DNA from 2 places in the Cobetia sp. MM1IDA2H-1 genome. Region 2 is predicted to be linked to the other one. Evidence: riboswitches for the same ligand, from Rfam matches in the RefSeq annotation. Region 2 holds a riboswitch; the other holds the start of a gene.
The links. A riboswitch is a leader RNA that binds a small molecule or an ion and turns the genes downstream of it on or off. The one in region 2 is predicted to bind thiamine pyrophosphate.
Positions count from the first base shown of each region.

Region 1: it holds a riboswitch for thiamine pyrophosphate, as region 2 does, so the genes downstream of both, BOH68_RS05840 (ABC transporter ATP-binding protein) here and thiC (phosphomethylpyrimidine synthase ThiC) in region 2, are expected to answer to the same signal.

Region 1 covers NZ_CM133225.1:1,360,361-1,365,032, forward strand. The annotation lists gene BOH68_RS05830 (ABC transporter substrate-binding protein) at 1-519, opposite strand, end outside; gene BOH68_RS05835 (ABC transporter permease) at 585-1,352, opposite strand; gene BOH68_RS05840 (ABC transporter ATP-binding protein) at 1,349-2,101, opposite strand; TPP riboswitch at 2,163-2,276, opposite strand; gene BOH68_RS05845 (protein kinase family protein) at 2,402-3,361, shown strand; gene BOH68_RS05850 (potassium/proton antiporter) at 3,483-4,672, shown strand, end outside.
Region 2 covers NZ_CM133225.1:3,131,133-3,135,804, forward strand. The annotation lists gene BOH68_RS13340 (TIGR04283 family arsenosugar biosynthesis glycosyltransferase) at 1-18, shown strand, start outside; gene BOH68_RS13345 (TIGR04282 family arsenosugar biosynthesis glycosyltransferase) at 62-754, shown strand; TPP riboswitch at 907-1,045, shown strand; gene tenA (thiaminase II) at 1,189-1,848, shown strand; TPP riboswitch at 2,039-2,179, shown strand; gene thiC (phosphomethylpyrimidine synthase ThiC) at 2,306-4,315, shown strand; gene BOH68_RS13360 (peptidylprolyl isomerase) at 4,446-4,672, opposite strand, start outside.

The DNA.
Region 1 (4,672 bases), 1.8 Mb from region 2:
CAGCCCTTGATCCACCTGCAGGTGCAGCTGGGGCTGATAGCTGATGGCGATGTCGACGCGCTCCGCTGCGGCAAGCTTGGGGGGGACGCTGGGGTCTGCCGGAGCGATCAGCTCGACGTCCAGACCATGTTGCTTGAACAGGCCCAGTTCCTGAGCCAGCACCAGCGGCCCGTGGCCGGGATTGGTGTACCAGTCGAGCATGACCTTGAGGTGCGTGAGGGGCTTGGCATCGGTGGCGGCCGCTTGCGGGTCCTGCACATCGTCAGCGGCGGGGCGGGTCTGTTGCTCGGTCTCGGCAGCCTGCTTGGCAGAAGCGTCTGGCTCGAGGGTGGCACCGTCCTGCCCGGTCTTGGTGACCGCTGCCGCTGCACTGTCACTGGCGGTCGGGGCCTGGGGCTCGGCGCTGGCGCCAGTCTCGGCTGACAGGGCGAAGGTGCTCAGGCTGAGGGTTGTCAGCAGCGTCGCGAAGAGGCAGGACAGCTTGCCGGAACGGCGGATCGCCGATGGCGAGAATGGCATGGCGGTATTCCTTGTGGTGTCGAGAATGTGAGGCCGTCAGGGCATCGCCTGACAGCCGGAAGCGCTCAGTTCAAACGGGTCAGGCGATCCCGATGCCAGGGCATCAGGCGACGCAGCAGGGCATCCAGCGTGAAATACAGCAGCAGCGAAAAGGCGACCAGCACCAGCAGGGCGGCGAACATCAGGTCGATTTCCATGCGGGCATTGGCATTGAGCATCAGATAGCCGAGGCCCTGGCTTGCGCCGGCCCACTCACCGATGACGGCCCCGATGGGGGCGGCTGTCGCTGCCATGCGCACGCCGGAAGCCAGTGCCGGCAGCGCGGCGGGCAGTTGGACATGCAGCAGCAGTCGCCACGGGCTGGCACCCAGGGTGTGGGCGAGATCCAGCCAGCCCTGAGGGGTCTGGCGCAGGCCGTCGTAGCCGGTGGAGGCCACGGGGAAATAGATGATCAGCGTGGCCATCACGACCTTGGAGAGCATGTCATAGCCCAGCCACAGCACCAGCAGTGGGGCGATCGCGAACAGCGGGATCACCTGGCTGATCAGCAGCAATGGCAGCAGGGTGCGCCGCAGACGAGGGATGAACGCCAGTGCCAGCGCGGTGCTCAGTCCGAGAAGGACCCCCAGTACCAGCCCGCCAAGAATCTCGGCGAAGGTGATGCCGGCGTGGTGTGCCAGCATCGGGGCCTGACGGACCAGCACCTCCGCGACTGCCAGTGGCGCTGGCAGGATGTAGGGCGGCACGGCCGTGGTGATGATCACCAGTTGCCAGAGTCCCAGCAGGACGGCGGCGCTGATGGCGAGATGACGCAGGGCATGCAGGCGTTTCATGGCGTCTCCTCGCCGTCGCGCAGGCGTGTGATCAATTCGGACTGGGCCTGCTGCAGGGCGGGCAGGTCCAGCGGCACCGGGCGAGGCGGCGAGAGCCCGGGCAGGCAGTCGAGCACTGCCCCCTGCTGGCTGTCGCGGCCCGGGCGCAGTACCAGCAGTTGGTCGGCCAGGCGCAGCGCCTCGAGCGGGTCATGCGTGACCATCAACACGGTGCGTCCGTCCAGCAGCCGGCTGGCGAGATCATGCAGTTCGAGTCGCGTGATGGCGTCCACTGCGGAGAAGGGCTCATCCATCATCACCACCGGAGCCTGCTGGTAGAGCGTTCGCGCCAATGCGACGCGTTGGCGTTGCCCGCCGGAGAGGGCGTCTGGCCAGGCCTGCTCGCGCCCCTCCAGACCCACCGCTGCCAGCAGTTCGCGGGCCCGCTCGGTATCGCGAGGGCGACGATGGAGGTCATCTCCCAGACACAGGTTGTCCAGCACCCGGCGCCAGGGCAGCAGCAGGTCCTGCTGCGCCATCCAGGCGACGCGACCCGCCAGTGGCTTGCCATCATCGGTGGTGAGTTCCAGCGTGTGATGGTCGGGCATCTCGAGGCCGGCCAGCAGGCGCAGCAGTGAGCTCTTGCCGCAGCCCGAGCGGCCCAGCAGGGCCGTCCAGCTTCCGGCATCCAGACGCGCCGACAGATCACGAAACAGCGTATGGCTGGCGTAATCGATGCGGGCGTTGTTGAGGGAGAGTCCCAGCGACACAGTGTCATCCGTGGTCAGGCGGCATGCCGAGGGGAGGAAGCACGCAGGGCGCCTGACGCTTGGGCAGGTGACCGGAATTCCCTCCGCCGGTATCAACCGGATCAGGTTCCAGGGGTTGCCATGCGACGTGACGCATCGGCTCTCAGCCCACTTTCGGGCACCCCCATCCAGGCCGACAGTGTACCGTCACCTGCCCGCCGGTTGCATCCCTGCCATCGTCGGGGTGGCTGTCGTGTGGCTATCCTGCATGGCCCGGTGTTGGGTATGCTATCGAGGTATCGCAGCCTCAAGGAGATCAACATGCCTGATACCCCGGATCTCTCGACCTGCTCCAGCGGTTATCCCGTGCCACCGCGGCGACCCGTGATGCCAGACGCGACATCCGTGCCCAATGGCTGGCCGGAGGATGCGCTGACTCGCCGTCTTTCCACCTATCTGGGGCATGCGCTGGAGCCGCTGGCACTTGCCTGGCCGGATAGTGCCAACTGGTTGTGGCGACAGCGTGGCGGCACCCCCGGCCTGATCAAGCTGGCGCGGACCGGCCCGGATCACGACCCCTTCTGGCGAGCGATGCGCGGTGTCTTCGGCGCCGATCGCTGGGCGCAACCTGAGGCCCTGACACGGCTGGCGGGCGCGTTGCCGGCGCGTTTGCCCATCCCTCCGCTGCCGCTGACCTATCTGGGGCGTCTCGATGGCGCGCCCGTCTGGCATCTGCCGTGGTCCAGCGGTCAGCCCAGTGATCTCAGTGACACCTTCTGTGAGATGCTGGGAGATCAGGTCGGGCGGCTGCATCAGGACACCGTGTCCGGCTTTGGTCAGCCCCTTGCCCAGCCCATGCCGCTGCTGCATTGGAATGCCCGCGTGACGCGTTTTCTCGCGCGCCATCCCCTGTCCCACGAGCTGGGGGACCTGCCATCACGCACCTTCTCGCATCCCGCTCGCGCCGTCTGGAGTCTGCCGGACCTGCGCGCGGACCAATATCTGTGCGCCGCCACCGGCTGGGTATGGAGCGACTGGGAGGCTCTGGTGTGGGCCCCGATCGAGTTCGACTGGGCACTGATCGAGTTGTTGCTGGAGACGCCGAGTCAGCGTGAGGCCTTCCTCGCCGGTTATTCGCGTCATGGGCGCATGGTCGATATCGACGGTCAGCGTGAGCTGTGCCGAGCCCTGTTGTGGGCGATGGAAGCCTTCGGTCCGACCCGCTACGCCGAGCTGGCGGCAGCCCCGGCCTGGGTGTCGCCGAGAAGCCTGACATGTTGATCGCAAGTCCATGAATATTTGAGAAATTTCTCTGCAGCCTCGTCGCTGACATGGAATACTGTCTCTGGGCCGTCGCAGACGTGATTCGAGACTTGGTGCCGGGAATGGCGGGGGAGCACACGTGGTAGAGAATCTGAACTATTACTTCTTGCTGGCGGGCATGCTCATCGCCTTGAGCGTGCTGGCAAGTCGGGTCTCGGCTCGTCTCGGCATGCCCCTGCTGTTGCTGTTCCTGGGACTCGGCATGCTGGCGGGGGAGGATGGCGTGCTCGGCATCCAGTTCGATGATGCCTCTACCGCGTACCTGATCGGCAACCTGGCGTTGGCACTCATTCTGCTCGATGGGGGGCTGCGCACCCGCCTCTCGACCTTCCGTGCGGGTCTCAAGCCGGCATTGGTGCTGGCGACCGTCGGGGTCTTCATGACCAGCGGGCTGGTGGGACTGCTGGCCATGTGGCTGTTTGATCTGACCTTGATCGAAGGCCTGCTGGTCGGGGCCATCGTCGGCTCCACCGATGCCGCCGCCGTGTTCTCGCTGCTGGGCGGGCAGGGGGTGCACCTCAACGAGCGGGTCGGGGCGACGCTGGAGATCGAGTCCGGTACCAACGACCCGATGGCCATCTTCCTCACCATCACCCTGGCCGAGATACTGACCGGACAGCTGTCGGGGGTCGCCGCCGGACTCATGAGCTTCGCGCTGCAGTTCGGGGTCGGCGCGGGCATGGGGATCGCCGGTGGCTGGTTGATCGCCCGTCTGATGCGCTATCTGGATCTGGCGCCCGGCCTCTATTCCCTGCTGGCGCTGGCGCTGGGCCTGAGTCTGTTCGCGACGACCAATGAGCTCGGTGGCAGTGGCTTCCTGGCCATCTATCTGTGTGGCCTGATGATCGGCAATCATCCGGGGCGCCACCTCGAACACATCCTGCCGGTGCATGACGGACTGGCCCACCTGTCCCAGATCGTGCTGTTCCTGATGCTGGGTCTGCTGGTCTCACCCTCCACGATGCTGCAGTTCGCGCTGCCAGCCGCCATTCTGAGCGTGGCGCTGATCCTGTTCGTGCGACCCCTGGCCGTGATCCTGTGTCTCAAGCCTTTCTTCCGCTTCCGCTGGCGAGAGCTGTGGTTCATCAGCTGGGTCGGGTTGAGGGGGGCGGTGCCGATCGTGCTGGCGATCTTCCCGGTGATCACCGGGGTCGAGAATGCCGGCGTCTACTTCAATGTCGCCTTCTTCGTGGTGATCATCTCGCTGCTGGTGCAGGGCTCGTCGCTGGCTCCCATGGCGCGCAAGCTCAGGGTGGTGGTGCCGCCGGG
Region 2 (4,672 bases):
GGCTTGCCTCATGCCTGAAGCCTCGCTTGCTGACAGGGAAACCGACACGGCCGCGTATGACATGCGCCCGACGCTCATCATCTTCGGCCGCCTGCCACTGGCCGGACAATGCAAGACGCGGCTGATCCCTGCCCTCGGTCCCGAGGGGGCGGCACGCCTCTACTCGCGCATGCTGCGCAGAATCGTTCAGCAGGCCTGCGCCTCACGCCTCGGCAAGGTGGTCGTGATGCTGACTCCCTCCCCCGAGCACGCCCGGCAGCAACCTGAGCAGGCAGCCCTGCTGACGGAACTTGAGGATCAGTGGCGTGCAGAGAGCATGGCGGCACATGGCAGGCGGATCACGCTCGAGGCACAGCCACAGGGTGGGCTTGGGGAGCGCATGCATCAGGCCATGCTGCGCCACCTGCCCGCAGGCCCCGTGCTGCTGATGGGCTCTGACCTGCCCGCATTGGACAGTCAACGTCTGCGCGAGGCGGCGCGGTGCCTGCATGACCATGAGGCGGTGCTGCAGCCCAGCGAAGACGGGGGATACGGATTGATTGGCCTGAAAGCAGCCTGCCCGGCGGCCTTCCAGCTGGATCACTGGAGCCATGCCGACGTGAGCCGGGAGACTCTTGCACTGCTGGCTCAGGCAGGCAGAAGCGTCGGTTGCCTGCCTGTCAGCTGGGATGTCGATGAGCCTCACGATCTGGTGCGCCTGAGGCGACACTTCCCAGCCCTGATGGCGAACCTCTCCTCCTGTCAGCCTGCATGACATCTTTCCTGCAGCGCATGACACGCTTCCCGCATCGCAGGAAGCCCTTTCAGCATCGCAGATGGCCTCCCAAAGTCGCATGGGTTTTAGGGCGGCAGAGGCTTTTCCTGCACCGCAGGACTGTTACACTCGAGATATCGTGACGTCTGAGTCACAGCTTGACGGGGTGCCGGTAAGACCGGCTGAGATGTCATTCGCACTGTTCGAGGCCTTGCATCGAGGTGCGTGTATGACGATCCCGCCGAACCTGATCCGGTTAGTACCGGCGTAGGGATCAAGCGCGAAGTGTTGCCGCACATCATCTTCACCTCTTCCAGGTGAACGCCGCACCTCCCCCCGCTTTTTCCCTGCAGAATGCCGGACCTGACCACGCTCGAGCCAGACCTTTGCCACTCCATCACGGATTGGCAGCACGCTCACCGAGGGATGCGTCGATGCCCAGCTTTTCAGACCTGACCAGTGCCTGCGCCGAGGAATGGCGCGACTATCTCGAGCATGACTTCGTTCGCCAGCTCGGGGAAGGTCGTCTGCCAGAGGAGTCCTTCCGCCATTACCTGCAGCAGGACTACCTGTTCCTGATCCACTTCGCGCGCGCCTGGGCGCTGGCCGCCTACAAGAGCCGCACCCTCGCGGAGCTGCGTCAGGCCACGGCCAGTCTCGACACCATCCTCAATACCGAGCTCGACCTGCATATCGGCTACTGCAGCGAGTGGGGCATCAGCGAGGATGACCTGAGTGAGCTGCCGGAATCCCGCGCGACCCTGGCCTATACCCGTTACGTACTGGATTGCGGCCAGCGCGGCGACCTGCTCGATCTGCACGTGGCGCTCGCGCCCTGCCTGATCGGCTACGGCGAGATCGCCGAGTGGCTGCTGGACCAGGACACCACCGAGATCGAGGACAATCCGTACGCGGACTGGATCGCGATGTACTCCAGCGATGACTTCAAGGAAGCGGTGGACGCCGAACGTGAATGGCTGGACGCTCGGCTCTCGGAGGTCTCGGAGCGCCGACTGGGCGAACTGGTGGATGTCTTCCGCGATGCGACGCGTCTCGAGATCGACTTCTGGCAGATGGGCCTTGATCGCGACTGATCCGTGGCAGGCCGTCGCCTGACAGGCCGCGCCTGCGCGAACGGAAGACACACCGATTTTCATCGGCCTGGGGACGTGGTCCTCTCGCCAATCATCCAGACACACCACAGGCCATCAGAGCCTGAATGCGAGCACGATGACCTGGGCCAGCACAACGCTCAGCACAGGTCATGCCCGCATTGAATTCTGAGCACGCTTGACGGGGTGCCGGTGGAACCGGCTGAGATTCTGCATGCATCACCTCGCCGCCAAATGGGCGAGGCTGCCAGCAAGGGGTCCCGTGGAACCTGAACCGGTTAGGACCGGCGTAGGAATCAAGCTGATGGTCAGCCGCTGCCCGCGGCCGCCTCGCTCCCGGGCCACCTGTTGGCAAGGAGTCGGCGATGGCCATCCTCTCCCTGCGCACGGTCTTCCCATGATGACGTCTGCCGTGACGTCGCCCTTTGAGGAGACCTGCATGAGCACTACCCCCACGACTCAAGATCCGCAAGCCACCAACGCCGCCGAACCGTCGCTCGCCCCCCAATCTGAGGCTGCGCCGAAGGCGCGCGCACGTGCCGGTCGCAAGGATGGCAGTCGCCATCTCGCCAGCGAAGCCCGCGTCGACGCCGCCGCCATCGCGCCGCTGAGCGGCTCGCGCAAGATCTACATCGAAGGCTCTCGCCCGGACATCCGCGTGCCCATGCGCGAGATCGGCTGCTCGCCGACCCAGACCTCCAGCGGTCTGGAAGAGAATCCGCCGATCGTCGTCTACGATACCTCCGGTCCCTACACCGACCCGGCGGTCGAGATCGACATTCGTCGCGGGCTGGCGCCACTGCGCGAGAAGTGGATCGAGGAACGCGGCGATACCGAACAGCTCAATCAGCTGAGCAGCGAATATGGTCGCGTGCGCCAGGCCGACCTGCGCCTGTCGTCCCTGCGCTTCGAGCTGGACCACCGCCCGCGCCGTGCCCTGCCGGGCAAGAATGTCACCCAGCTGCACTATGCGCGCCAGGGCATCATTACGCCGGAGATGGAATACATCGCGATTCGCGAGAATCAGCGTCGTATCGCGCTGCGTGAGGAATATCAGGGCAGCGACTCCGTCGAGAGCATTCTGGGCCACCAGCACCCGGGGCACAGCTTCGGCGCCAACCTGCCCGACGAGATCACCGCCGAATTCGTGCGTGAGGAAGTCGCGCGTGGCCGCGCCATCATTCCCGCCAACATCAATCACCCGGAAAGCGAGCCGATGATCATCGGCCGCAACTTCCTGGTGAAGGTCAACGGCAACCTGGGCAACTCGGCGGTCACCTCCTCCATCGAGGAAGAGGTCGACAAGATGACCTGGGCGATCCGCTGGGGCTCCGACACCGTGATGGATCTCTCGACCGGCGCCAACATCCACGAGACCCGTGAATGGATTCTGCGCAACTCTCCCGTGCCCATCGGCACGGTGCCGATCTATCAGGCGCTGGAGAAGGTCGATGGCGTGGCCGAGAATCTCGACTGGGAGATCTTCCGCGACACGCTGATCGAGCAGGCCGAGCAAGGCGTCGACTACTTCACCATCCACGCCGGCGTCCTGCTGCGCTATGTGCCGCTGACCGCCAGCCGCGTGACCGGCATCGTCTCGCGCGGCGGCTCGATCATGGCCAAGTGGTGTCTGGCGCATCACGAGGAAAGCTTCCTCTATCGCCATTTCGAGGACATCTGCGAGATCTGCAAGGCCTACGACATCAGCCTGTCACTGGGCGATGGCCTGCGCCCGGGCTCGGTGGCCGATGCCAATGACGCCGCCCAGTTCGGCGAACTCGAGACGCTCGGCGAGCTGACGAAGATCGCCTGGCAGCACGATGTCCAGGTCATGATCGAAGGTCCGGGTCACGTGCCGATGCACCTGATCAAGGAGAACATGGACAAGCAGCTCAGCGAGTGCGACGAGGCGCCCTTCTACACCCTCGGCCCGCTGACCACCGACATCGCCCCGGGCTACGACCACATCACCTCCGGTATCGGTGCCGCGATGATCGGCTGGTTCGGCTGCGCCATGCTCTGCTACGTGACCCCCAAGGAGCACCTGGGCCTGCCCAACAAGGACGACGTCAAGACTGGCATCATCACCTACAAGATCGCCGCGCATGCCGCGGATCTGGCCAAGGGGCATCCGGGCGCGCAACGTCGTGACAATGCACTCTCCAAGGCACGCTTCGAGTTCCGCTGGGAAGACCAGTTCAATCTGGGCCTTGACCCGGACACCGCGCGCAGCTTCCACGACGAGACGCTGCCCAAGGATTCGGCCAAGGTCGCCCATTTCTGCTCCATGTGCGGGCCGAAGTTCTGCTCGATGAAGATCACCCAGGAAGTCCGCGACTACGCCAACGAACACGGCCTGACCGGTGACGCCGACAGCGTGATGGCCGGCATGCAGGAGCAGGCTGACAAGTTCAAGCGCGAAGGCAGCCAGCTCTATCAGGAGGTATAGGTAGAGAGACTGGCGCACGAAAGGCTGACGTGCTGAGCCGCACGAAAAACGCCCCGACCATCACTGGTCGGGGCGTTTTCAATGGCCTGCTGCCAACCGCTCATGACGTGTCATGAGCGTGATCCAGAGATCACGTGCGGCTGGTGACTTCCAGCAGGTGATAACCGAACTGGGTCTTCACCGGGCCCTGCACGGTGTTGATCGGTGCGCTGAACACGACTTCGTCGAATTCCTTGACCATCATGCCCGGGCCGAAGGCCCCCAGGTCACCGCCACTGCGACCGGACGGGCAGGAGGAGTGCTCGCGAGCGGCATCAGCGAAATCGCGGCCGTTCTCGATTTCGGTCTTGAGAGCTG